Regions from separate parts of the Pseudonocardia oceanicola genome, predicted to be linked through region 1. Evidence: predicted binding sites of a transcription regulator. Region 1 holds the regulator's gene; the other holds the start of a gene.
What was found. Region 1 encodes LexA, which represses DNA repair genes until DNA is damaged. Its sites were predicted from a motif close to CGAACACGTGTTCG; they were not measured.
Positions count from the first base shown of each region.

Region 2: dnaB (replicative DNA helicase) is a predicted target of LexA. The motif match lies at 6,928-6,941, and genes of this name have one in related genera.

Region 1 is NZ_JBJZON010000013.1:97,356-109,076, forward strand. Features, by position in the region: gene dapF (diaminopimelate epimerase) at 1-451, shown strand, start outside; gene hflX (GTPase HflX) at 509-2,047, shown strand; gene ACL02T_RS19295 (SMP-30/gluconolactonase/LRE family protein) at 2,016-3,092, shown strand; gene ACL02T_RS19300 (universal stress protein) at 3,177-4,010, shown strand; gene lexA (transcriptional repressor LexA) at 4,097-4,819, opposite strand; gene ACL02T_RS19310 (hypothetical protein) at 5,602-6,099, shown strand; gene nrdR (transcriptional regulator NrdR) at 6,656-7,159, shown strand; gene ACL02T_RS19320 (vitamin B12-dependent ribonucleotide reductase) at 7,294-10,170, shown strand; gene ACL02T_RS19325 (alpha/beta fold hydrolase) at 10,375-11,379, opposite strand; gene ACL02T_RS19330 (NUDIX hydrolase) at 11,559-11,721, shown strand, end outside.
Region 2 is NZ_JBJZON010000023.1:51,474-63,194, reverse strand. Features, by position in the region: gene ACL02T_RS26595 (glycosyltransferase family 87 protein) at 1-1,450, shown strand, start outside; gene ACL02T_RS26590 (NUDIX hydrolase) at 1,437-2,096, shown strand; partial or broken gene ACL02T_RS26585 (glycosyltransferase 87 family protein) at 2,335-2,871, opposite strand; gene ACL02T_RS26580 (deoxyribonuclease IV) at 3,561-4,331, opposite strand; gene rpsF (30S ribosomal protein S6) at 4,684-5,022, shown strand; gene ACL02T_RS26570 (single-stranded DNA-binding protein) at 5,032-5,547, shown strand; gene rpsR (30S ribosomal protein S18) at 5,605-5,841, shown strand; gene rplI (50S ribosomal protein L9) at 5,862-6,311, shown strand; gene dnaB (replicative DNA helicase) at 6,981-8,402, shown strand; gene ACL02T_RS26550 (cation diffusion facilitator family transporter) at 8,649-9,566, opposite strand; gene ACL02T_RS26545 (DUF3040 domain-containing protein) at 9,763-10,095, shown strand; gene ACL02T_RS26540 (GYD domain-containing protein) at 10,295-10,627, opposite strand; gene pcaD (3-oxoadipate enol-lactonase) at 10,862-11,623, opposite strand; gene ACL02T_RS26530 (CoA-transferase) at 11,637-11,721, opposite strand, start outside.

The sequences.
Region 1 (11,721 bases):
GCGGGTCGGCGCCGCGTCCGTCGCGCGGGTCGGCGGGCGGGAGTTCCCGGGCGTGGCCGTCGACGTCGGGAACCCGCACCTCGCCTGCGTCACCGACACCGATCTCGCCGGGTTGGACCTGACCGTGCCGCCGGGCCGGGACGAGGAGCTCTTCCCGAACGGGGCCAACGTCGAGTTCGTCGCCCCCGCCCGCGGCGACGAGCCGGTCGCGATGCGGGTGCACGAGCGGGGCGTGGGCGAGACCCGGTCGTGCGGCACCGGCACCGTGGCGGCCGTCGTGGCGGCGCTGCGGGCGGCCGGGCGCGCCGAGGGCCGGTTGCCGGTCGACACCCCGGGCGGGCGGCTGGAGGTCACGGTCCGCGACGGGGGGACCTCGACCGTCCTGCACGGGCCGGCCGTGCTGGTCGCACACGGTGAACTGGATCGATCGTGGTGGGAGTGCGCAGGATGACGCGCGGGTGAAACCGGCCGACACGGCGCCCCGAAACGTGGGACACTCGACCTCACGATGACTGAAACCCCCCTGCGCTACACGCCTGCCGACGATGCTCTCGACCCTTCGCGGGGCGAGATGGAGCTGGAGGAACGGTCCTCGCTCCGGCGGGTCGCAGGTCTGTCGACCGAACTCACGGACGTCACCGAGGTCGAGTACCGGCGGCTGCGGCTCGAGCGCGTCGTGCTCGTCGGGGTCTGGACCGAGGGCAGCTCGGAGCGGGCCAACGCCTCGCTCGTCGAGCTGGCCCGGCTCGCCGAGACCGCCGGCTCCCAGGTCATGGACGGCCTGGTCCAGCGGCGGAGCAAGCCCGACCCCGCCACCTTCATCGGCTCCGGCAAGGTCGACGAGCTGGCGCACGCCGTGCAGGCCGCCGGCGCCGACACCGTGATCTGCGACGGCGAGCTCTCGCCCGGACAGCTGCGCCAGCTGGAGGACAAGCTCAAGGTCAAGGTGATCGACCGGACCGCCCTGATCCTCGACATCTTCGCCCAGCACGCCCGCTCCCGGGACGGCAAGGCCCAGGTCGAGCTGGCCCAGCTGTCCTACCTCCTGCCGCGGCTGCGCGGCTGGGGTGAGGCGCTGTCCCGGCAGGTCGGCGGCCGCGCCGCCGGCGGTGTCGGCATCGGTGGCCGTGGTCCCGGTGAGACCAAGATCGAGCTGGACCGCCGACGCATCCGTCACCGCATGTCCAAGCTGCGCCGCGAGATCGCCGCGATGAGCCGGGTCCGGGACACCCAGCGCGGCGCCCGCCGCCGCAACGACGTGCCGAGCGTCGCGATCGTCGGCTACACCAACGCCGGCAAGTCCTCGCTGCTCAACGCGTTGACGGACGCGGGTGTCCTGGTCGAGGACGCGCTGTTCGCCACCCTGGACCCCACGACCCGCCGCGCCGCGACGCCGGACGGGCGCACCTACACGCTCACCGACACCGTCGGGTTCGTGCGGCACCTGCCGCACCAGCTCGTCGAGGCCTTCCGCTCGACGCTGGAGGAGGCCGCCCAGGCGGACCTGCTGCTCCACGTCGTCGACGCCTCGGACCCGTTGCCGGAGGACCAGATCGCCGCCGTGCGCAAGGTCCTGGTCGAGATCGGCGAGGAGCAGGGCGGGACCATGCCCCAGGAGCTGCTCGTCGTCAACAAGACGGACGCGGCCGGTGACCTGGCGCTGGCCCGGCTGCGGCACCTGCTGCCCGACGCGGTGTTCGTCTCCGCGCACCGGGGCGACGGGGTCGCGCGGCTCACGGCCTGCATCGCCGAGAGGCTCCCGCGCCCCGAGGTCGACCTCGAGCTGCTCGTCCCCTACACCGAGGGCGGGCTGGTCGCGCGGCTGCACTCGGACGGCGAGGTGCTCGCCTCCGAGCACACGCCCGAGGGCACCCGGCTGCACGTCCGGGTGGGCCCGGAGCTCGCGGTCGCGGCCGTGCCGTTCGCGGTCGCGGGGGCGGGGTCGCCGGCGGGCGGCGCGGACCGGGCAGGCTCGCGCAGTGCAGACGGATCCGGGAACGGGGCCGTGGGCGCCGGTGCCGGGGCGCACGTCGCTGCGCGGCGCTGAGCGCGCCCGCGGCATCGGGCTCGCGATCGGTGCCGTCCTCCTGCTGACACTGCTGCTCGCGGTTCCGGCCGGCGCGGCGCCGGCGGCGCCCGAGGAGCGCTGCACGGTCACCGATCGCCGGCTCGTGGAGCTCTCCGGCCTCGCCGTCGGCCCCGACGGCCGAGTCTGGGCGATGAGCGACGGCGGCCGTCGGGTCGCGCTGTACCGGCTCGACCCGGGCACGTGCGCGGTGATCGGGACAAGGACCGCGGACCTGGACCCGTACGACGCCGAGGACCTCGCCGTCGCGCCCGACGGCGCGTTCTGGGTCGCCGACACCGGGGACAACGACCGGGCCCGGGACACCATCGCCCTCCTCGTGCTGCCGGCCGACGGCGCCCCGCGGCTGCACCGGCTGACCTACCCCGACGGCCCGCACGACGCCGAGGCCCTCCTGATCGGCGCCGACGGCGTGCCCGTGATCGTCACCAAGGAGGTCGGCGGCATCGCCGGGGTCTACCGGCCCGCGGAGCCGCTCGCCGTGCCCGGACCCACGCCGCTGATGCGCGCCGGCTCGGCGGGCTTCCCGCGCTCGGAGACATCCGGCGGCCCGATCGGCGCCCTCGGGGCCTTCACCGTGACCGGTGGGGCGACGAGTGCGGGCCGCGAGGTCGTCGCGCTACGGACCTACACCGACGCGTGGCTCTACCGGGTACCGGCGTCGGGCGACCTGGTCGCGGCGCTGCAGGGCACCCCGCTCCAGGTCCCGCTGCCCGGCGAGCCCCAGGGCGAGGCACTCGCGTTCCTGCCGGACGGCACCCTGCTCTCCGGGTCCGAGACCCGCGGCCTGGACCGTGGCCGGCTCCGTGCGGTGCCCGGTGCGGTCGCTGCGACGCTCGCCGCCGCACCGGCCGAGCCCGTCGTCGCGCCACCGCCGCCGGCGACCCCGCCGGAGCCCGCCCCGGACTGGCTGCCCGCGGCGATCGGGGCCGGGGCCGCCGTCGTCGTGCTGGGCCTGGCCGCGGGCGCGATGGCGCTGCACGCGCGGCGCCGCTCCCGCGTGTGACGAGCCAGTTAAGGCTGGTCGCGCCGGGGGTCCGGGCGGTCGCGGTCCACCTAGGCTGAGCCCGCCGGGAGGAGGGGGGCCGCGGTGCCGATCGTGACCGCCTACGAGGACACGCCGGGAGGCCACGACGCCCTGGTCCTGGGCGCACAGCTGGCCCGGTTGACGGGGCTGACGAACGTCGTCGCCACCGTCCACCCGACGGACGGGCTGGGTTACTCGGCGATGGCCCGCGACCCGCGGTGGCGGGAGAAGGTCGAGGAGGTCGCGCGGGAGCGGTTCGGCCGGGCGCGGGAGCTGATCGGTGGGGCCGGCGGGCCCGGCGAACCGGAGTTCGCCCCGCTCGGGCCGGGCCCCGCGGCGACGGTCCTCGCCGAGCACGCCGAGGAGGTCGGCGCCGCCGTGCTGGTGGTCGGCTCGACGGGTGGCGGTCTGCTCGGCCGGCTCGCCCCGGGCGGCACCGTGCAGCGGCTGTTGCCGTCGGCGCGGTGTCCCGTCGCCATCGCGCCGCGGGGGTACCGGCACACGGCTGCCCAGGGCGTCACGGTCGTCACGGTCGCCTACGACGGCACGGCGGAGGCCGACCGGGCCGCAGTCCTGGCCGTGCACCTCGCCGGCCGGACCGGGGCCGCACTGCGGTTCGTGGTGGTCGCGAGCGGCGAGGACGACGTGCCCGCAGCGAGGGTGACCGCGCAGCAGGGGCTCGCCCGGGCGCCGGTGGAGATCGACGCGCTCTCCGACGTGGTGATCGGGCGTTCGGTCGCCGCCGGCCTCGCCGACCTGCCCGAGCGCACGGACGTCCTGGTCGTCGGAGCGCGCGGGTACCCGCTCATGACACGCCTGCTGCTCGGCGGGGTCGCGGGCGTGCTGGTCCGCACCGCCCGCTACCCCGTGATCGTGGTCCCGCCCCCGGGCCGCTGACGGGCGCAGCGCGGGAACCCGCGGGCGCGGGACCTGCCGGCGCGGGAACCTGCCGGCGCGGGAACCTGCAGGCGCGGGAACCGCGGTCAGAGCCGGCGGAGCACCGCGACGACCCGGCCCAGGATCGTCGCCTCGTTGCCGTCGATCGGCTCGTAGGCCGGGTTGGCCGGCATCAACCAGACCTGCCCGTCCGTGCGCCTGAAGGTCTTGACCGTGGCCTCGCCATCGATCATGGCGGCGACGATCTCGCCCTGCTCGGCCACCGGCTGCTGGCGCACCACGACCCAGTCGCCATCCGTGATGGCGGCCTCGATCATCGAGTCGCCCTTGACGTTGAGCAGGAAGAGTGTGCCCTCGCCGACGATCTCGCGCGGGAGCGGGAACACGCTCTCCACCGCCTGCTCCGCCAGGATCGGTCCACCGGCGGCGATGTTGCCGAGCAGCGGCACGAACGCCGGCGCGGGCCGCTCGGCACGGACCTCGGCGGCCTGGGTGCCGCCGGACTCCTCCTCCGGGCTGCGCACGTCGACCGCGCGGGTCCGGTTGGGGTCGCGCCGCAGGTAGCCCTTCCGCTCCAGCGTGCGCAGCTGGTGGTGCACCGACGAGGTGGAGGTCAGCCCCACCGCGTCGCCGATCTCCCGGACGCTCGGCGGGTAACCGAAGCGCTCCACCCAGTCCCGGATCACCTCGAGCACCTTGCGCTGCCGGGGGGTGAGGCCCACCGGGTCCGCCGGCGGGTCCGGGAAGGCGCGCACCTGCCCGGGCTCCCGGCCGGTCTCGCCGGCTCCGCCGAGCTCGTCCCGTGCCATCTGCCTGCCGCCTCCTCGTGTGCCTGTCTCACGCTCTTGTCCCGGCCCGGTGCCGGTCCGGGGGCGTGTCCCGCTGGTCCGGCCCGTGCCCCGGCCCGTGCCCCGGTCCTGGCCCGGTCCTGGCCCGGCCGGAGTCCTGGCCCGGGGCTCGCGGTCCGGATCGGTACGCGGCCCTGGCCGCCGCGCATCCGCGGCCCGGCCGTCGTGCCCGTTCCGGCGGGCCGTACTCCCGTTCCGCGGCCCACGGCGCCGGGCGGGCCGGTGCCGAGAGGGACCCGGCCGGCCCGCCCGGTCACGCCCGGCCGGTCCGTCGGTTCCGGACGGTAGTCCGGATCCGCCCGATCGCCAAACACATGTTCGAACGACACGCCGATCGTGTCGGCGAGGACCCGTGACGGGCGTCCCTCGTGATGGTAGAAACTCGCACAGAGGTTCGATTCGAACATGTGTGCGATACTCGGCCGCTGAGCGGCGGGGACGAGGCGGAGGGGGCCGGCGTGGCGGGCGCGGGAATCACGGAGGGCGGTGCCCTGCGTCGGGCCCGCCGGGGCCGGTGTCGTCGTGGACGGGATCGCGGCGGACGACGCGCAGCCAGCCGACGCGGCGCCGCTGCCCGGGGGTCTCGTCCTGCGCGTCCCCGCGTGAGGGGGCGGCCCGCCGCGACCGCGGTCACGGCGGGCACCGCTTTCTGTCGGTGCTGGTTGATAGGAATCGCACACGCGTTCGACCGGTCGCTCGGGCATCCGGTTCGGGTGAGGTCGGCGCGGTGGTGGGAGGTCGTCATGGATCCCAGGAGTGCGGCGGCGGCCGGTGTGCGTGCCGGCGCGCCGGCCGGCGCGCGGGCTGCCGCGCCGGGCGAAAGGCGGGCCGAGCCGCGGCCGGCGGCCCGTCCGCGGCCCCGGTCGGGGGTCCGCGAGCCGAGTGGCCGTGCGCACCCCGTCCGCGGCCGCTCCGACGGCACACCGGAGCGGATCCTCGGTGCCTACGCCTCGGGGGCCCGCGCGCGGTTGGTCCGCCCGTCCGACGGGCCCGTCGCGGTGCCGGGGTGCCGGCCGGTCGTCAGGCCCCGTCCGGCCGTCGCCGACACCCGCTGCGTGCCGCCGCGGCGGCCCCGCCCCTCTCGGCTGTCGCGGTACGAACGCGCGGGCGGGGCGCGCAGGCTGGCGGGCGAGACCCGGGCCGGTGTGCTCGACCGTGTCCTCGCGGTCGTGGCGGTCGCGCTGGCCTCGGCCACGGTCGTGGTCGTCCTCGGGTTGCTCGCCGACGTCGTCGCGCGATGAGCCGCCGCCCCGGCCGGGCGACACGATCGCCGCGGTCGCCGGGGAGGCGAACCGGCCGGTCGTCGGGCGCGCACGCCGGGGGTCCCACGTGGAGTGCGGTCTCTCGCGCGGGCCGCGCGTGGGACCCGTGAGCGGCCCCGTGGGTGGCGGGCCTTCCGGCCCGGCCACGGTGCGTACCGACGCGGGCGACACGCCGGACGGCACGACACGCCGCGACACCCCGACGGCGCGTTCCCCGCTGTTCATCCGCGTGTCGCCGATGCGCCGAGCGGTCTCGGGGGATACGCGTCGTCACCCGCGCCGCCACCGTGCTCGCGAGGGGCGTGCATGACCTGCGGACCGTCACGGGGTGTCGCCGCCCGGCCACCGAGGCACCCGGGGACGGGGCGCCCGGGACCACGTGGAAGGTTCGTGCCCGATCGGGGGAAGCTGGCACGGACTCGCCGCGCACGAATGGCGAGACCCCTACATGTTGTGGTTACATCCGTGTCGTTCGCCTACAGGTTGGGTTCGGTGCAGACCGGACCGTCGGCGCGGTCGAGTCGGGGAGGTCCGCATGCGGTGCCCGTTCTGCCGTCACACGGACTGCAAGGTGATCGACTCCCGTGAGGTCGACGAGGGTGCGGCGACGCGTCGCCGCCGCTCCTGCCAGGCCTGCGGGAAGCGCTTCACCACCGTCGAGGAGCCCGTCCTCGCCGTGCTGAAGCGCAGCGGCGTCACCGAACCGTTCAGCCGCGACAAGGTCGTGAGCGGGGTGCGCCGGGCCTGCCAGGGGCGGCCGGTCGACGAGGACGCGCTGCAGAAGCTCGCGCACCGCGTCGAGGAGGCCGTCCGGGCGGGTGGGACAGCGGAGATCCCCAGCCACGAGGTGGGGCTGGCGATCCTCGGTCCGCTGAAGGAGCTCGACGAGGTGGCGTACCTGCGCTTCGCGAGCGTGTACCGCTCCTTCTCGTCCATCGAGGACTTCGAGAAGGAGATCGCCGATCTGCGGAGGGCGGCTGCCGGGGAAGCAGCCGACCGGCGCGATCGGGCCGGTCGGGGCGCGAGGCCGACCGGGTAGGGGTCCGCGGAGGACCACTGGGGCCGACCCGGACTACGGAAGTCGAGCCGACCCCGATCTCGCACGCAGGACACCGTCCGCCGCCCCAGCCGGCGGAGGGTGCAGCACAGGGTCGGATGCGAATGAGGGAGAGCATGACGGAGACCGTCGGGGCGGAGTCCGCCGGGAGCACGGCCGGCGCCAAGAGCGCGGCGGGGGGTTCGGGTCGCGGCCGGGCCGCGAAGGCCGGCAAGCAGGGCCTCAGGCGCGGCCTGGTCGTCGAGCGGCTCCACACCGCCCCCGGGGTCCACCCGTACGACGAGGTGACCTGGGAACGGCGCGACGTCGTGATGACGAACTGGCGCGACGGCAGCGTGAACTTCGAGCAGCGGGGCGTCGAGTTCCCCGAATTCTGGTCGGTCAACGCCACCAACATCGTGACCAGCAAGTACTTCCGTGGCGCGGTGGGCTCCCCGCAGCGCGAGTCCAGCCTGCGCACGCTGATCGACCGGGTCGTCGGGTCCTACCACCGCGCCGGCGTCGAGCACGGGTACTTCGCCACGGACGAGGACGCGGAGATCTTCGCCCAGGAGCTCACCTGGATGCTGCTGCACCAGGTGTTCAGCTTCAACTCGCCGGTGTGGTTCAACGTCGGCACCGCCTCGCCGCAGCAGGTCAGCGCCTGCTTCATCCTCTCGGTCGACGACACCATGGAGTCGATCCTGAACTGGTACCGCGAGGAGGGCCTGATCTTCAAGGGCGGCTCCGGTGCCGGCCTCAACCTCTCCCGCATCCGCTCGTCCAAGGAACTGCTGTCCTCCGGCGGCACCGCCTCCGGCCCGGTCTCCTTCATGCGCGGCGCGGACGCCTCCGCCGGCACGATCAAGTCGGGCGGTGCCACCCGCCGGGCCGCGAAGATGGTCGTGCTCGACGTCGACCACCCCGACATCGAGGAGTTCGTCCAGACCAAGGCCAAGGAGGAGGCGAAGATCCGCGTCCTGCGGGACGCGGGCTTCGACATGGACCTGGGCGGTTCCGACATCACGTCGGTGCAGTACCAGAACGCCAACAACTCCGTCCGCGTCACGGACGAGTTCATGCACGCGGTCGAGGGCGGCACCGACTTCGGGCTCCGCTCCCGCACCACCGGCGAGATCATCGAGCGCACGGACGCCCGCACACTGTTCCGCGGTATCGCGCAGGCCGCCTGGGAGTGCGCCGACCCGGGTCTGCAGTACGACGACACGATCAACGACTGGCACACCTGCCCCGAGTCGGGCCGGATCAGCGCGTCGAACCCGTGCTCGGAGTACATGCACCTGGACAACTCCAGCTGCAACCTGGCCTCGCTGAACCTGCTCAAGTTCCTGGGCGAGGACGGCCGGTTCGACGCCCCGCGGTTCGCCCGGGCCGTCGAGCTGATCATCACCGCGATGGACATCTCCATCTGCTTCGCCGACTTCCCGACGGAGCCGATCGCGGACACCACCCGCAGGTTCCGCCAGCTGGGCATCGGCTACGCCAACCTCGGCGCGCTGCTCATGGCCACCGGGCACGCGTACGACTCCGAGGGCGGCCGCTCGCTCGCCGCCTCGATCACCTCGCTGATGACGGGCGCGGCCTACAAGCGCTCCGCCGAGCTCGCCGGCGTCGTCGGCCCGTACGAGGGCTACACCCGCAACGCCGAGCCCCACCAGCGCGTCATGCGCAAGCACGCCGCCGCCAACGACGGCTACCGCACCTTCCCGGCCAGCACCGCCATCCAGAAGCTGGCCACCAGCACGTGGAAGGAGGCGTTGGCCACCGGCGAGAAGAACGGCTGGCGCAACGCGCAGGCCTCCGTGCTGGCCCCGACCGGCACCATCGGCCTGATGATGGACTGCGACACGACCGGCATCGAGCCGGACCTGGCGCTGGTCAAGTTCAAGAAGCTGGTCGGCGGCGGCTCCATGCAGATCGTCAACCAGACCGTGCGCCGGGCGCTCGACCAGCTCGGCTACCAGGCCGAGCAGGCCGAGGCGATCGTCGAGTACGTCGCCGAGCACGGGCACGTCGTCGACGCGCCCGGTCTGCGCCCCGAGCACTACGAGGTGTTCGACTGCGCCATGGGTGAGCGGTCCATCGCGCCCATGGGGCACGTGCGGATGATGGCGGCCGTCCAGCCGTTCCTCTCCGGCGCGATCTCCAAGACGGTCAACATGCCCGAGGCCGCCTCGGTCGACGACGTCGAGCGGATCTACCTCGAGGGCTGGCGGCTCGGACTCAAGGCCCTTGCGATCTACCGCGACAACTGCAAGGTCGGCCAGCCGCTCTCCGCCGGGAAGAAGGCGCGTGAGGCGGGGGAGAAGGCCGAGGAGCCCACGGTCGTCGTCGAGCAGCGGCCGGTGCGCAAGCGCCTCCCGAAGAAACGGCCGAGCGAGACCGTCTCGTTCACGGTCGCGGGCGCCGAGGGCTACCTGACTGCCGGTTGCTACCCCGACGACGGGCTGGGCGAGATCTTCGTCAAGCTCGGCAAGCAGGGCTCGACCCTGGCCGGTGTCATGGACGCCTTCTCCATGTCGATCTCGGTCGGCCTGCAGTACGGCATCCCGCTGGAGTTCTACGTCTCGAAGTTCTCCAACCTGCGCTTCGAGCCGGCGGGCATGACGGACGACCCGGACGTCCGGATCGCGACTTCCGTGCTCGACTACCTGTTCCGCCGGCTGGCGCTGGACCACCTGCCCTACGAGAAGCGCGCCCAGCTGGGCATCTTCTCCGCGGCGGAGCGGGCGTCCCAGGTGGAGCAGGACTACGGCCCGGCCGAGGTCGATCTCGATGCGGTGCGGTCCAGCGTGGACACGACCCCGACGACCCCCGAGCCGGCCGGTGTGGACCCGGCGCCGGTCGAGGTCGGCAGCTCCACCGAGCTGCTGGAGCTGCGTCTCGGCAAGGCGGCCGACGCGCCGCTCTGCCTCACCTGCGGCACCAAGATGCGCCCCGCGGGCTCGTGCTACCTCTGCGAGGGCTGCGGCTCCACCAGCGGCTGCAGCTGAGTCCTCGCCGCCGGACGGCCCCGCTCCCACCCGGGAGCGGGCCGTCCGCGTCCGAGCGCACGAGGGAACCATCATGCGAACTCCCGCCCCGTCTGACGGCATTATGGAACCATAACGCGAGCTTCCGGCCCATCTGGCCGCGTTGTGGAGTCATAATGCGACATCCCCCGCCCGATCGACGGCGTTGTGGATCCACGATGCGGGTCAGGTGGCGGAGCGTTGGGCGGAGGGTTCGACCGAGGCGACGGTGTCGGGGGTGGCGCGCAGGAGTTGGCGCCACTGCTCCGGGCTCCAGCGGGCGGGTTCGGTGCGGGCGAGGAACTCTTCGAGCAGGCCGACGAACCGGTGGGGGTCGGTGTGGAAGGGGAAGTGCCCGGCGTCGGGGAAGATCTCCAGCCTGCTGCCGGGCATTGCCGCGTGGGCGCGGTGCCCGTGCTCGACGGGGACGATCGCGTCGTGCGCGCCCCAGATCAGGAGCGTGGGCATGCCGCGGGTGAGGTAGCAGCGGTCGAGCATCGTCACCACCTGCCCGCGCCAGTCGACGACCGCCCGCAGAGTGCGGATGAACGCGGCGCGGGAGGTCGCATCGGGCAGGGCGTCGACCACCCGCAGCATGTCGGGGGCGTCGCGGCCGAGTCCGGTGCCGAACACCCGCAGGGCCTCGACGACCGTGCCCACCTGCCAGCGCATGGTCGGCAGCCGCAACGCGTGCAGGGCGGCCGTCGCACCGGGCAGGGTCATGGCCCGCAGCACCGGGTTGACCTCGGGGCCGGCGCCGCCGCTGCCGACCAGCACGAGGCGCTCGGTGCGGTCGGGGAACTGGTAGGCGAACTGCATGGCGACACCCCCGCCGAGCGAGTGCCCGACGAGCGTGGCGCGGCGGATCCCCAGCACACCGAGCAGGTCGCGGACGCCGTTGGCGTAGGCGGCGACCGAGTAGTCGGCGCGCGGCTTGTCCGAGCGGCCGTGGCCGAGCAGGTCCGGCGCGATCACGAGGTGGTGCCGGGCGAGCGCCGGGATGATGGACTCCCAGGTCGTGGAGTTGTCGCCGATGCCGTGGATCAGCACCACGGCCGGGCCCGACCCGGCGACCCGGAAGGCACGCCGGTAGCCGTGGACGGTGCGGAAGCGCAGGTCGGCGTCGCGCGGCGGGACCGCGCCGAGGCGGCCGCCGGCCGAGCGGATGCGTGGGCGGGCCGGACCGGCCATGGCGTCACCTCCGCGGGCTCGCGTCGTCCTGACGCTAGGCGCGCGGGATTACCACCGTGTTGCCCCGCGGTGTGCGTCGCCGTCCGGGCGACCGCCCTCACGACGACCCACGTTCGGGAGGGATCTCGAGCGACCGCCGCCGGTCCGTGGATCACCGCGACGGGTCCTACGGTGGTGCGGTGACCCCGCGCTACCAGCTCGTGCCCGCCGCGTACGTCGTCCTGCTCCGCGAGCCGGACGAGATCCTGCTGCAGCTGAGGCAGAACACCGGGTTCCGCGACGGGTTCTGGGCGACGGCGGCGGCCGGGCACGTCGAGAAGGGCGAGTCCGTGCTCGCGGCGG
Region 2 (11,721 bases), on a different contig from region 1:
TGGCCCGCTGGGGCGGCACGCGCTCGTCGGCCGCGCCACCTGGTGGACCCCGCTGCGCGTGGTCCTGCTGCTCGCCGTGGTGACCCTCGCGCTGGGCTGGCTCGGCAAGTCGCCGTGCCTGCAGCAGTACCGCACGGACGACGGACAGCTGGCCCTCGACTGGCAGAACAACCGCCAGTACGTCGCCATGTGTTACTCCGACACGGTTCCGCTCTACGCGATCGAGCGGCTCGACGATCCCTCGGCCGTCCCCTACCGGGACGCCTGGACCGACACCTCCGCCGGCGGCGCCCCGCAGACCCGGTACATGGAGTATCCGGTGCTCACCGGCTTCTACCAGTGGGCGGCGGCGCGGCTGACGGACGGGTGGCAGGCCGCCGCCTCGGCGCTGCCGCTGCCCACGGCGCTGCCGGTCGTCGTCTACTTCGACATCGTCGCGTTCGGCCTGGCCCTGGCCTGGCTCGTCGCCGTGTGGGCCGTGGTCCGGCTACGGCCCGAGCGGCCGTGGGACGCCGCGCTCGTCGCGATCTCCCCGCTCGTCGCAGTGCACGCCTTCACCAACTTCGACGCCCTGGCCGTCGCCCTGGCCTGCGGCGGGCTCCTCGCGATCGCCCGGCGACGGCCGGTCCTCGGCGGGGTGCTGCTCGGACTGGGCGGTGCCGCGAAGCTCTATCCCCTGCTCCTGCTGCTACCGGTGCTGCTGGTCGCCGCCCGTCGGCGTGAGCTCGGCACCGCGTGGCGGACGATCGGCGCCGCCGTGGGCACCTGGCTGGCGGTGAACGTGCCGGTCGCGATCGCCTGGCCGGCCGGCTGGTGGGAGTTCGTCCGCCTCAACCGGACCCGGCCGGCCGACCCCGACTCGCTCTACTACGCGCTCTCGTACTTCACGGGGTGGAGCGGGTTCGACGGTCCGCTGCGCGCCGATCAGGCACCGACCACGCTCAACACCGTCACCGCGGCCCTGCTGGTGACCGCCTGCGCGGGGCTGGTCGTGCTGGCGGCCAAGGCACCCCGGCCGCCTCGGCTGGCGTCGCTCGCCTTCCTGGTCGTCGCGGCGTTCCTGCTGGTCAACAAGGTGTGGAGCCCGCAGTACTCGCTCTGGCTGGTGCCGCTGGCCGTGCTCGCGCTGCCGCGCTGGAGGCTGCTGCTCGCCTGGATGACGGTCGACGCGCTGGTCTGGGTCCCGCGGATGTTCTTCTACGTCGGCACGGACGACAAGGGTCTGCCCCCGGACTGGTTCCTCGGCGCGGTCCTGCTCCGCGACGCCGTCGTCGTCGTGCTGTGCGTGCTCGTGGTGCGGTCGGTCCTGCGGCCCTCGTCCGACCCGGTCCGCGCCCGCGACCCGGGTCGGCACCCGGATCGCGACCCGGACTGGCCGGTGCGACGACGATCACAGCGGCCCGCGCGCCGGGTCCGCGTGGGGCAGAGTCCGGAGCATGGCAACGGGTGAGGGCAGGGTCGGCGCCGACCCCGGGGGCCGCGTCGCGGAGCTGCGCGCGGCCGTCGAGCAGCGGCTGGCGGGGTTCGAGCGGCGGGTCGTCGAGCGGTCCGACCTCAAGCGCTCGGCCGTCACGCTCACGTTGATCACCACCGGGGGCGCCGGCCCGGCCGACGGGCTCGCGTTCCTGCTCACCCGGCGGGCCGCCACCCTGCGCCGGCACTCCGGGCAGTGGGCCCTGCCGGGTGGGCGCTGCGATCCGGGCGAGACCATCACCGAGGCCGGCCGCCGGGAGCTGCTGGAGGAGGTCGGGCTCGAGCTCGGCGAGGACGCCGTGCTCGGGCTGCTCGACGACTACGCCACCCGCTCCGGCTACGTGATCACGCCGATCGTGCTGTGGGCCGGGGAGGTCGGCGAGCTGACGCCGAACCCGGACGAGGTCGGCGAGCTCCACCGCGTCCCGCTGGCCGACATCGACGTGGAGCCGCGTTTCCTCACCATCCCGGAGTCCGACGCCCCCGTCATCCAGGTGCCGCTGTACGACCGGTTCGTGCACGCGCCGACGGGGGCGGTGCTGTACCAGGCCCGGGAGGTCCTGTTGCACGGTCGTCCGACGCGGGTGGACCACCTGGAGCAGCCGGTGTTCGCCTGGCGGTGACCCCGGGCTCGCGGGCGTCGACCACCTCGGGGGCCCGCAGGAACAGCACGAAGAGGATGGCGAGCAGGACCGCCTTGCCCCACACGCCCAGCACCACCGCCTGGGCGGCGAAGCCGGCGCCGATCCCCGCGTCGGCGCGGGTGTCGAGCAGGTAGAACCAGCGGAAGATGCCGATGCCGATCAGCGCGTCGGCCGCCAGGTACGCCGCGATCCAGCCCCAGCGGATCCGCAGCAGCACCAGGAACGGCAGCAGCCAGAGCGTGTACTGCGGTGAGTGCACCTTGTGCAGGAGGAGGAAGCCGCAGAGCATCGCGGCGCTCACCCCGATCCACGGGTAGGCCGCCCCGCGCCGCCACCGCAGCAGGCCCGCCGCGGCGGCCGCCACGAAGGACACCAGCACCAGCACCGGCGACAGCACGTCGACGAGGGGGACGAACGACTCGCCGAGGCCCAGGTCCGCCATCATCGGCCGGACACCCCAGAACCAGATGGAGTTGGTGCTGACGTCGACCGGGCGCTGCTGCTGGAAGGTGAACGACGCCGCCCAGCCGGGGAAGCCGAGCAGCGCGAAGGGCAGGTTCACCGCGACGGCGGTGAGCGTGCCGGCGAGGCACACCCGGACCGCGCCCGCGAGGTCGAGGCCGGCGCCCGGTGGGCGGCCCCGGGTGAGCACGTACAGCGCCAGCGGGAGCAGGAACGCCCCGGGGTACAGCTTCAGGGCCACGCCCAGGCCGAGCAGCACCGCGGCCACCGTCGCCCGGGTCCGCAGCGGCATCTCGCGACGCAGCCCGTGCAGCACGAACACCGCAGCGACCGCGCAGGCAACGGCCGGCAGGTCCCAGTTGTGGAAGGCGTAGAGCACGAGGGGTGGGCCGAGGGCCCACACCAACGCGCGCCAGCGGGCGAGCCGGCCCAGCATCCAGCCGGTGACCAGCCCGAACGGTGCCAGGATCAGCGCCGACGCGAGCAGGAAGCCCGCGTCCGTCGACGCCCCGAGGGCCCCGAGCCACATCAGCACGCCGGTGAGCACCGGGTACTCGACGGTGCCGCCCCGCAGCTGACCGTCCGGGGAGATCGAGCCGTCGACGTAGGGGAAGACGTGCCGGTCCACGTCGCGGCCGAGCCACAGCTTCTGGATGTCCGAGTAGCAGACGTCCCGGTACTGCCGGACCGCGTGGTCGGGGGTGGAGCGGCCGGCCGCGTCGAACTCGGGCCCGGTGCAGCGCGCCTTGTTCGCGTAGCCGAGCAACAGCGTCAGCCCGGTGAGCACCACGAGCAGGACCAGCCCCGCGGTACCGAGCGGCGCCCTGCGGGTGCCCTCGCCGGATCGGCCGTGGGGCCCCGCGCCCGGCGTGCTCGCCGCGGCGGGGCCGAGCGGCCGGGAGGTGGGGTGCGACGTCCCGGTGTCCGGCGCTGCAGGGTCGGCGGGCCGCGCGACCGGGGCGCCCGCGGCCGCGCGCTCGTTCACCGCCCGAGCTTCTCGCGCAGGAACGCGATGTCCGCCGCCTGGCCCTCGGCGGGGGTCTCCACCACGACCGGGGCGCCCGCCGCGGCGCACACCGCCGCCAGGACCTCGGGCTCGATGGTCCCGGAGGTGACGCCTGCGTGGCGGTCGCGCGCGGAGTCGAACTCGTCCCGCGAGTTGTTCAGGTGCACCAGGTCGATCCGGCCCGTGATCGCCTTCGCCCGGTCCACGACGTCGACCAGGTCCTCGCCGGCGGCGAAGGCGTGGCAGGTGTCCAGGCAGAAGCCGACGCCGAACTCGCCCACCGCGTCCCACAGCCGGGCCAGCGCCTCGAACCTTCGGGCCATCGCGTTGTCGCCGCCCGCGGTGTTCTCGATGAACACCGGCACCGCGAAACCGCCCTCGTCCTGCTGGCGCTGCACGAACTTGCGCCAGTTGTCCACGCCGACGGCCGGGTCCTCGTCCTTCGTGACGTGCCCGCCGTGCACGACCAGCCCGATCGCGCCGACCGCCCGCGCGGCCTCCGCGTGCTGCACCACCAGCTTGCGGGAGGGGATGCGGATGCGGTTGTTCGGCGAGGCCACGTTGACGACGTACGGCGAGTGGACCACCGTCGCGACCTCCGCGGCCGCGAGTGCCTCCGCGTGCGGGTGCGGCTGCGGCTTCTTCCACCCCTGCGGGTCGGCGAGGAAGAACTGCACGATCTCCGCCCCCCGCTCGGCCGCCGCGGCGAGGGGGTCGTCGTCGCGGACGTGGGCACCGATGAGCATGCCGACGAGGGTAGTGACAACCACCGACGTTCCCGCACTCCCGCCGCGCCCGGCCCCGGGACCCGGCGTCACCCGGGTCCCCGCACGACCGGCCGCGCCCGTCGCGGCGCCCGCACCGGGTCCGGTGGGTCCTTCACCACCGCGAACGACCGCCGGGGGCGGGGCCGGTCGGGCGAAAACGCGCTGGTAACCTCGTGGGCAACCGCTCCGACCGGTGGCCACCCGGGCCGCCGCGACGAGCCGGACCCGTGCCCCGTGCCGCGGTCCGGCCCGATTCTGTCGGTGCGGGGTGAGAACCTCCTGCCGCGGAAGCGCCGCGGCCGTTCCAGTCCACAGGAGGTGAGTGGTTCTCATGCGTCACTACGAGCTCATGGTCATTCTCGACCCGAGCCTGGACGAGCGCACGGTGCAGCCGTCGCTGGAGACCTTCCTGAACGTCGTCCGCTCCGACGGCGGTTCGGTGGAGAAGATCGAGGTCTGGGGCAAGCGCCGCCTCGCCTACGAGATCGCCAAGAACGCCGAGGGCATCTACGCGGTGCTCGAGGTGCAGGCGGAGCCGGCCACCGTGGCCGAGCTCGACCGCCAGCTGGGTCTGAACGAGTCCGTCCTGCGCACGAAGGTGCTGCGCAAGGAGCCGACGAAGGCCGCGAAGGCCGCCCCCGCGCGCACGCCCGCCCCCGCCGCGAGCTGAGGAGGCCCCATGGCCGGCGAGACTGTGATCACCGTGGTCGGCAACCTCACCGCCGACCCGGAGCTGCGGTTCACCCCCTCCGGGGCGGCCGTCGCCAACTTCACGGTGGCGTCCACGCCGCGCACCTTCGACCGCCAGTCCGGCGAGTGGAAGGACGGCGAGGCGCTGTTCCTGCGCTGCAACATCTGGCGTCAGGCCGCGGAGAACGTCGCCGAGACGCTCACCCGTGGTGCGCGCGTCATCGTGCAGGGCCGGCTGCGGCAGCGGTCGTTCGAGACCCGCGAGGGTGAGAAGCGCACCGTCATCGAGATGGAGGTCGACGAGGTCGGCCCCTCGCTGCGCTACGCCACTGCCAAGGTCAACAAGGTCAGCCGCGGCGGTGGCAGCGGCGGCTTCGGCGGCGGCGGCGGTGGCGGCTTCGGTGGTGGTGGCAGCAGCCAGGGTGGCGGCGGCTACGACGACCCGTGGGGCTCCGCCCCGCCGGCCGGGAGCGGTCCCGCCGCGGACGACGAGCCTCCCTTCTGACCTCGATCCACACCCCCGCGCCGAGCGCGGGGACCGGTACATCCAGGAGCACCAGCAATGCCCAAGCCCGTCCTGCGCAAGCCGAAGAAGAAGGTCTGCGCCTTCTGCAAGGACAAGGCCCAGGAGATCGACTACAAGGACACCGGCCTGCTGCGGAAGTTCATCTCCGACCGCGGCAAGATCCGGGCCCGCCGCGTGACCGGCAACTGCCGGCAGCACCAGCGGGACGTCGCCGTCGCGGTGAAGAACAGCCGCGAGGTCGCCCTCCTGCCGTACACCTCGACCGCTCGCTGACCTGAGGAAGGAGTAGCACCGTGAAGCTCATCCTCACGGCCGACGTGCCCAACCTGGGCGCGCCCGGCGACATCGTCGAGGTCAAGGACGGCTACGGCCGCAACTACCTGCTCCCGCGCCAGTTCGCGATCGTCGCGACCCGGGGCGCCGAGAAGCAGGTCGAGCAGATCCGCCGCGCCCAGAAGGCCCGGCAGATCCGCGACCTGGGCCACGCCCAGGAGGTCGCCGCGTCGCTCAAGGAGCTCTCCGTGAGCATCAAGGCGAAGGCCGCGAGCGACTCGGGCCGGCTGTTCGGCTCGGTCACGCCGGCCCAGGTCGTCGACGCCGTGCGCGCCGCCGGCGGCCCGGCCCTCGACCGGCACTCGGTCGAGATCGGCGAGCAGATCAAGACGGTGGGTTCCCACCCGGTGAAGGTCCGCCTGCACCCGGAGGTCACCACCGAGCTGCAGGTGTCGGTCGTCTCCGCCTGACACCGGCACCCGACGGGCTCCAGTCCGTCACCGTCCGTAACGGGGGCGGGATGCGGTCACTGCGACCGGGTCCCGCCCTCGCGGCGTTCTCGGACTCCACCTCGCCCTCGGTGTCGGGCCGTGGGGCGTGCCCGGGGTGCCCCGCGACGGAGCGGCGACACATCGACCGTACGGCGCGTGGCAACGACACGCGGAGGTTGCGCCTGCATCGCTCGGTGACCTCCCGGGTGCGCCGGGTGGACAGCGACCGGCCGCGGGCCGACACGCCCGTGACAGGACGCGCCGGGTACGTCGGGAAAGAAAGTTGTCCACACCGCTCCCCAGGCCCCTGAACTGGGAAGACACGCGCTGGACAGTGGTTGTCCCCACAGTGTCCACAGGTCGCTGGGGAGGCCCGCCTGCCCTGTCCCGGATCCGTCCCCACGCCCTCCCCAGGGTTGTCCACACTCCGGTTTGGGTCCGGGCGCGGACTCCCCTAGCGTCACGTGCTCGGGCCGCGCGGATGATCGCCCGCCCACCCGCGGACCGTTCGTCGCACGCCACCCCAGGGCGCGACCCCGGTCGCGCGCGGGCGGAGGAGCGCTCCCGGGCGCGGCGGCGGGAATCGGCTGCGAATCGAACTTGTGTTCGATATGATGAGGCCAGCGGTGACAGGGGGTGACGTCGAGCATGGCGGTGACGGATGACCGTCCGAATCGGCCGTGGGCCGTCCGCGACGGTGAGGGCCGTCCGGGCGGCGAGGCCGCGGGCGGGGCCGTCCCGAACCCGTTCGATCGTCAGCCCCCGCAGGACCTCACGGCCGAGCAGTCGGTGCTGGGCGGGATGCTGCTGAGCAAGGACGCGATCGCGGACGTGGTGGAGGTGCTGCGGCCGGACGACTTCTACCGGCCCGCGCACCAGACCGTCTACGACTGCATCCTCGACCTCTACGGCCGGGGCGAGCCGGCGGATGCGGTCACGGTGTCGGCGGAGCTGCAGCGCCGCGGGGAGCTGATCCGGCTGGGTGGGGCGCCGTACCTGCACACGTTGATCGCCACGGTGCCGACCGCGGCGAACGCGGCGTACTACGCCGAGATCGTGGCGGAGAAGGCCACGTTGCGCCGGCTGGTCGAGGCGGGCACCCGGATCGTGCAGCTGGGGTATCACGGGGCCGAGGGCGCGGAGGTCGAGGAGGTCGTCGACCGGGCGCAGGCGGCGATCTACGAGGTCACCGAGCGCTCCACCAGCGAGGACTACGTCCCGCTCGAGGAGCTGCTGCAGCCGACCATGGACGAGATCGACGCGATCGCCTCTCGCGGCGGGGTCTCGCTGGGGGTGCCGACCGGGTTCGCGGATCTCGACGCGTGCACCAACGGGCTGCACCCGGGGCAGATGGTCGTCGTCGCGGCGCGCCCGGGTCTGGGCAAGTCCACCTTGGGGCTGGACTTCGCGCGCTCGTGCTCGATCAAGCACCAGATGACCAGCGCGGTGTTCTCGCTGGAGATGAGCAAGTCCGAGATCGTGATGCGGTTGCTGTCGGCGGAGGCGCGGATCCGGCTGGCGGACATGCGTGCGGGCCGGATGAGCGACGACGACTGGACCCGGATGGCGCGGCGGATGTCGGAGATCTCCGAGGCGCCGCTGTTCATCGACGACTCGCCGAACCTGACGTTGATGGAGATCCGGGCCAAGGCGCGCCGGCTCAAGCAGCGCAACGACCTGAAGCTGATCATCCTGGACTACCTGCAGCTGATGACCTCCGGACGCAAGGTCGAGTCCCGCCAGCAGGAGGTGTCGGAGTTCTCCCGGCAGATCAAGCTGCTGGCCAAGGAGCTCGAGGTGCCGGTGGTGGCGATCAGCCAGCTCAACCGTGGCCCGGAGCAGCGCACGGACAAGCGGCCGATGATCTCGGACCTGCGTGAGTCCGGCTCGATCGAGCAGGACGCGGACATGGTCATCCTGCTGCACCGGCCGGACGCCTTCGAGCGGGACGACCCGCGCGCGGGCGAGGCCGACCTGATCCTGGCCAAGCACCGCAACGGCCCCACCAACACCATCACCGTCGCCCACCAGCTGCACTACAGCCGCTTCGCCGACCTCGCCCACGGCTGACGAGCGAGTGAAGCCGTGACGCACTCCGGCGCCCGCGGACCTCGCGTGAGGGAACCATAACGCGCTCAAGTGGCCGCAATTCGTGCGTTATGGAACCATACTGCGCCCTGGCAGCCGCGAATATCGCGTTCTGGAACCATACTGCGCTCAGGTGGTTGCTCTGACGCCCGCCGATCCTGCGTTGCGGAACCACACTGCGCTCACGTAGCCGCACGGCTCGCGTGGTGGAGCCATCATGCGCAGGGCCTAGTGGCAGGCGTCCTCGTGCCCCACGTGCGCGTGTCGCTCGACCTGCAGCGTGCTGTGGGTGAGGCCGAACCGCTCGCGGAGCGCGGTGCCGGCGCGGTCGAGCACGGAGCCGCCGCAGCCCGTCGCGTTGGCCTCCTGGTCGGCCACCACCAGGTGCGCGGACATGGACGGGGTGCGGTCGTTGATGGCCCAGACGTGGAGGTCGTGCACGTCGGTCACGCCGGGCACGGCGAGCAGCGCGGAGCGGACCTCGGCGACGTCGATCCCGGCCGGCGCGCCTTCCAGCAGGACGTGCCAGACCTCCCGCAGCAGGCCGATCGCCCGCGGCAGGATCAGCGCCGCGATGAGCAACGAGGCGAGGGTGTCCGCGTAGGGCCATCCGGTCGTGACCAGCACGACCGCGGCCACGATGACCCCGACCGAGCCGAGTGCGTCGCCGAGGACGTGCAGCATCGCCCCGCGAAGGTTCATGTTGCCGCGGTCGCCGCCCGCGAGGATCAGCAGCGACACGACGTTGCCGACGAGCCCCACGGCACCGATGACCAGCAGCGGCAGCCCGGGGATGTGCGCCGGCGCGAACAGCCGCGAGACTCCCTCGACGGCCACCCACACGACGACGGCGATCAGGGCCACGGCGTTGAGCCCCGCCACGAGCACCTCGACCCGGCCGAGCCCGAAGGTCCGGTGGTGGCAGGCCGGCCTGGTCGCGAGCACCGCCGCCAGGACGGCGGCCGCGAGCGCCCCGGCGTCCGTGAGCAGGTGGCCCAGGTCGGCGAGCAGTGCGAGTGATCCGGTGACCAGCGCGCCGACGCCGCCGAGGACGGCGCACGCCAGGGTCACGAGGAGCGCGGCGACCAGCCGGCGGCGGTCGCTCCCCGCGCCGTGGCCGTGCCCGTGTCCGTGACCCGTACCCATGGCCAGGACGCTACACATGCGTGATCGTGCATGCAAAGGGGAAGGGTCACCTCAGCGAGCGGCGCCGGTCACACCGGCTCAGGCCCGAGGTCACGATTGAGTCACGTATACTTCCCCGACGTGCACCCGGATCAACGGCGAGCGGGCCGCCCGTTCCCCAGCCAGCCCTTCGCGATCCCCGGGGGTGCCCCGAACGATGCTCAGTGACCGTGAGCGCAGCCAGTTCGCTCTGATCGAGCAGGGCCTCCTGTCCGGGGATCCGTTGTTCGTGGCCCGGTGCAGTGCGCTCGGCCGCAAGCTGCGCCGCCACCGTCCCGCTCCCGGCGTCGCCGGCCCCGCCCGCCGCCACTCCGTGCACGCGGCAGGGATGGTGCCGACGATCCTGCTCGGCGGCGGCCTGCTGCTGCTCGTGCTCGGTGGGGCGGCCGCCGCGGTGCCCATCGTCGTCGCGGGGGTCCTGATGGCCGTGGCCGCACTCGGCCTGGCCCTGATCGCGCCCCAGCGGCGGGCACGGCCGGACACGCCGTAGGAGACCCTGGGGCCCACGAGATGGGCAGGTAGAACTCCCGGTCGACCAAGGTCCGCCCCTGGTCGAGGCGTAGGCGAGGAACACCCCGAGCTGATAGTTGTCGATCTTCCGAACTCGATGGGCCTCACCTGAATCCGCACCGTGTACGGGCCGCGCGAGCTCGATCGCCATCGCCACGTCGCCGTGGCACTCTGAGGCCTCAGTCTCCGGGGCGGACGTACGCCTGGTGCGAGTGACCCGCCTTGTCCAGCACGTCGACCAGCTCCGCCGGGGTGATCAGCTCACGGGTCTCGTGCCGGTCGAAAGCACCCGACGCGGTCACCGCGAGCGAGATCGCTGCCGCCGCACTGGAGTCGGGCGCCTCGAAGATCACGATGCCGTCGTGGCCCCCGAACATGTAGTACAGCGCTTCGAGCTGGGCGTCCTGGGCCTCGAGCATGGTCCGGACGGCGGCCGTGCGGTCGCTGGGCTTCATCACCATCCGGTTCCACGTCTCCGGGCTGTAGCTGAAGAAGAACGCGAACTTCGCCATCGCCGACCCTCCCTGTGCTCGTGGAGTCGTCCAGCCTCCTCCGACCGCCGCCGGTTGTCGCTGCGTAGAGGTACGTACGGATCGGCGAGCGGAAGGCCGGTGCCGCTCAGCACCGGCCGGTCCGACGCCCGCATCCGCGGGCAGTTCCGGCGCGGAGAGCTGCTGGAACTGATCGCCTTCCGCACCGCGCTGTGCACGGCGCCGAGCGATCCGAGCTGACCACCGTCCAGTTCGCTAGGCCAGGTGCTCCAGGAGGAGACGGTTGGTCTCCTCCGCGCTCTGCATGGTGGCCAGGTGGCCGCCGTGGAGCACCTCCAGGCGCGCCCCGGGAATGCCCTCGGCGATCGTGCGGGCGTGCGGCTCGACGGGGGTCGAGCGGTCCTCGTCCCCGGCGATCACGAGCGTCGGCGCCGCGACGGCCCCCAACCGGTCCCGGTGGTCCCAGACCTCGATCGCCTCGCAGCAGGCCTTGTAGCCGGCGTCGGGCGAGTCGGAGACCCAACCGACGGCCCGCTCGACGACGTCGGGGTGCAGCTCGGCCCAGTCCGGCGTGTACCACTTCTCGACGATCCCCGGGGCCAGCGGCGCCGTGCCGTCGGCCTCGACGGCCTCGATGCGCTGCCGCCAGATCGAGCGGTCCGGGAAGGCCGCGGAGGTGCAGCACAGCGCGAGCCGCGCGATGCGGTCCGGGTGTTCCGAGCCCAGGTACATCCCGACCATCCCGCCGAGCGAGAGGCCGCACCAGTGGACGCGGTCGACGCCCAGCGCGTCGAGGGTGGCCAGGACGGCCTCGGCCAGGGTCTTCATCGTGTACGGGCCGGGCGGCACGGGCGAGGCGCCGTGCCCGAGGTGGTCCATGCGGACGACCCGGAACCGCTCGGCGAGGGCCGGGAGGTTCGGCTCCCACATGGCGAGCGTGCTGCCCAGCGAGCCGAGCATCACGAGCACGGGCCCGTCCTCGGGGCCGTCCGTCCGGGTGTGGAGCAGGTCGGTCATGGGCCCGATCCTGTCATCCGGCCCGGAGCGCGGCGACCTCCGCGGTCGTGGCGGGCGCCGTGCGGCCCACCTCCTCGGCGACCTCCAGCGGCCAGCCG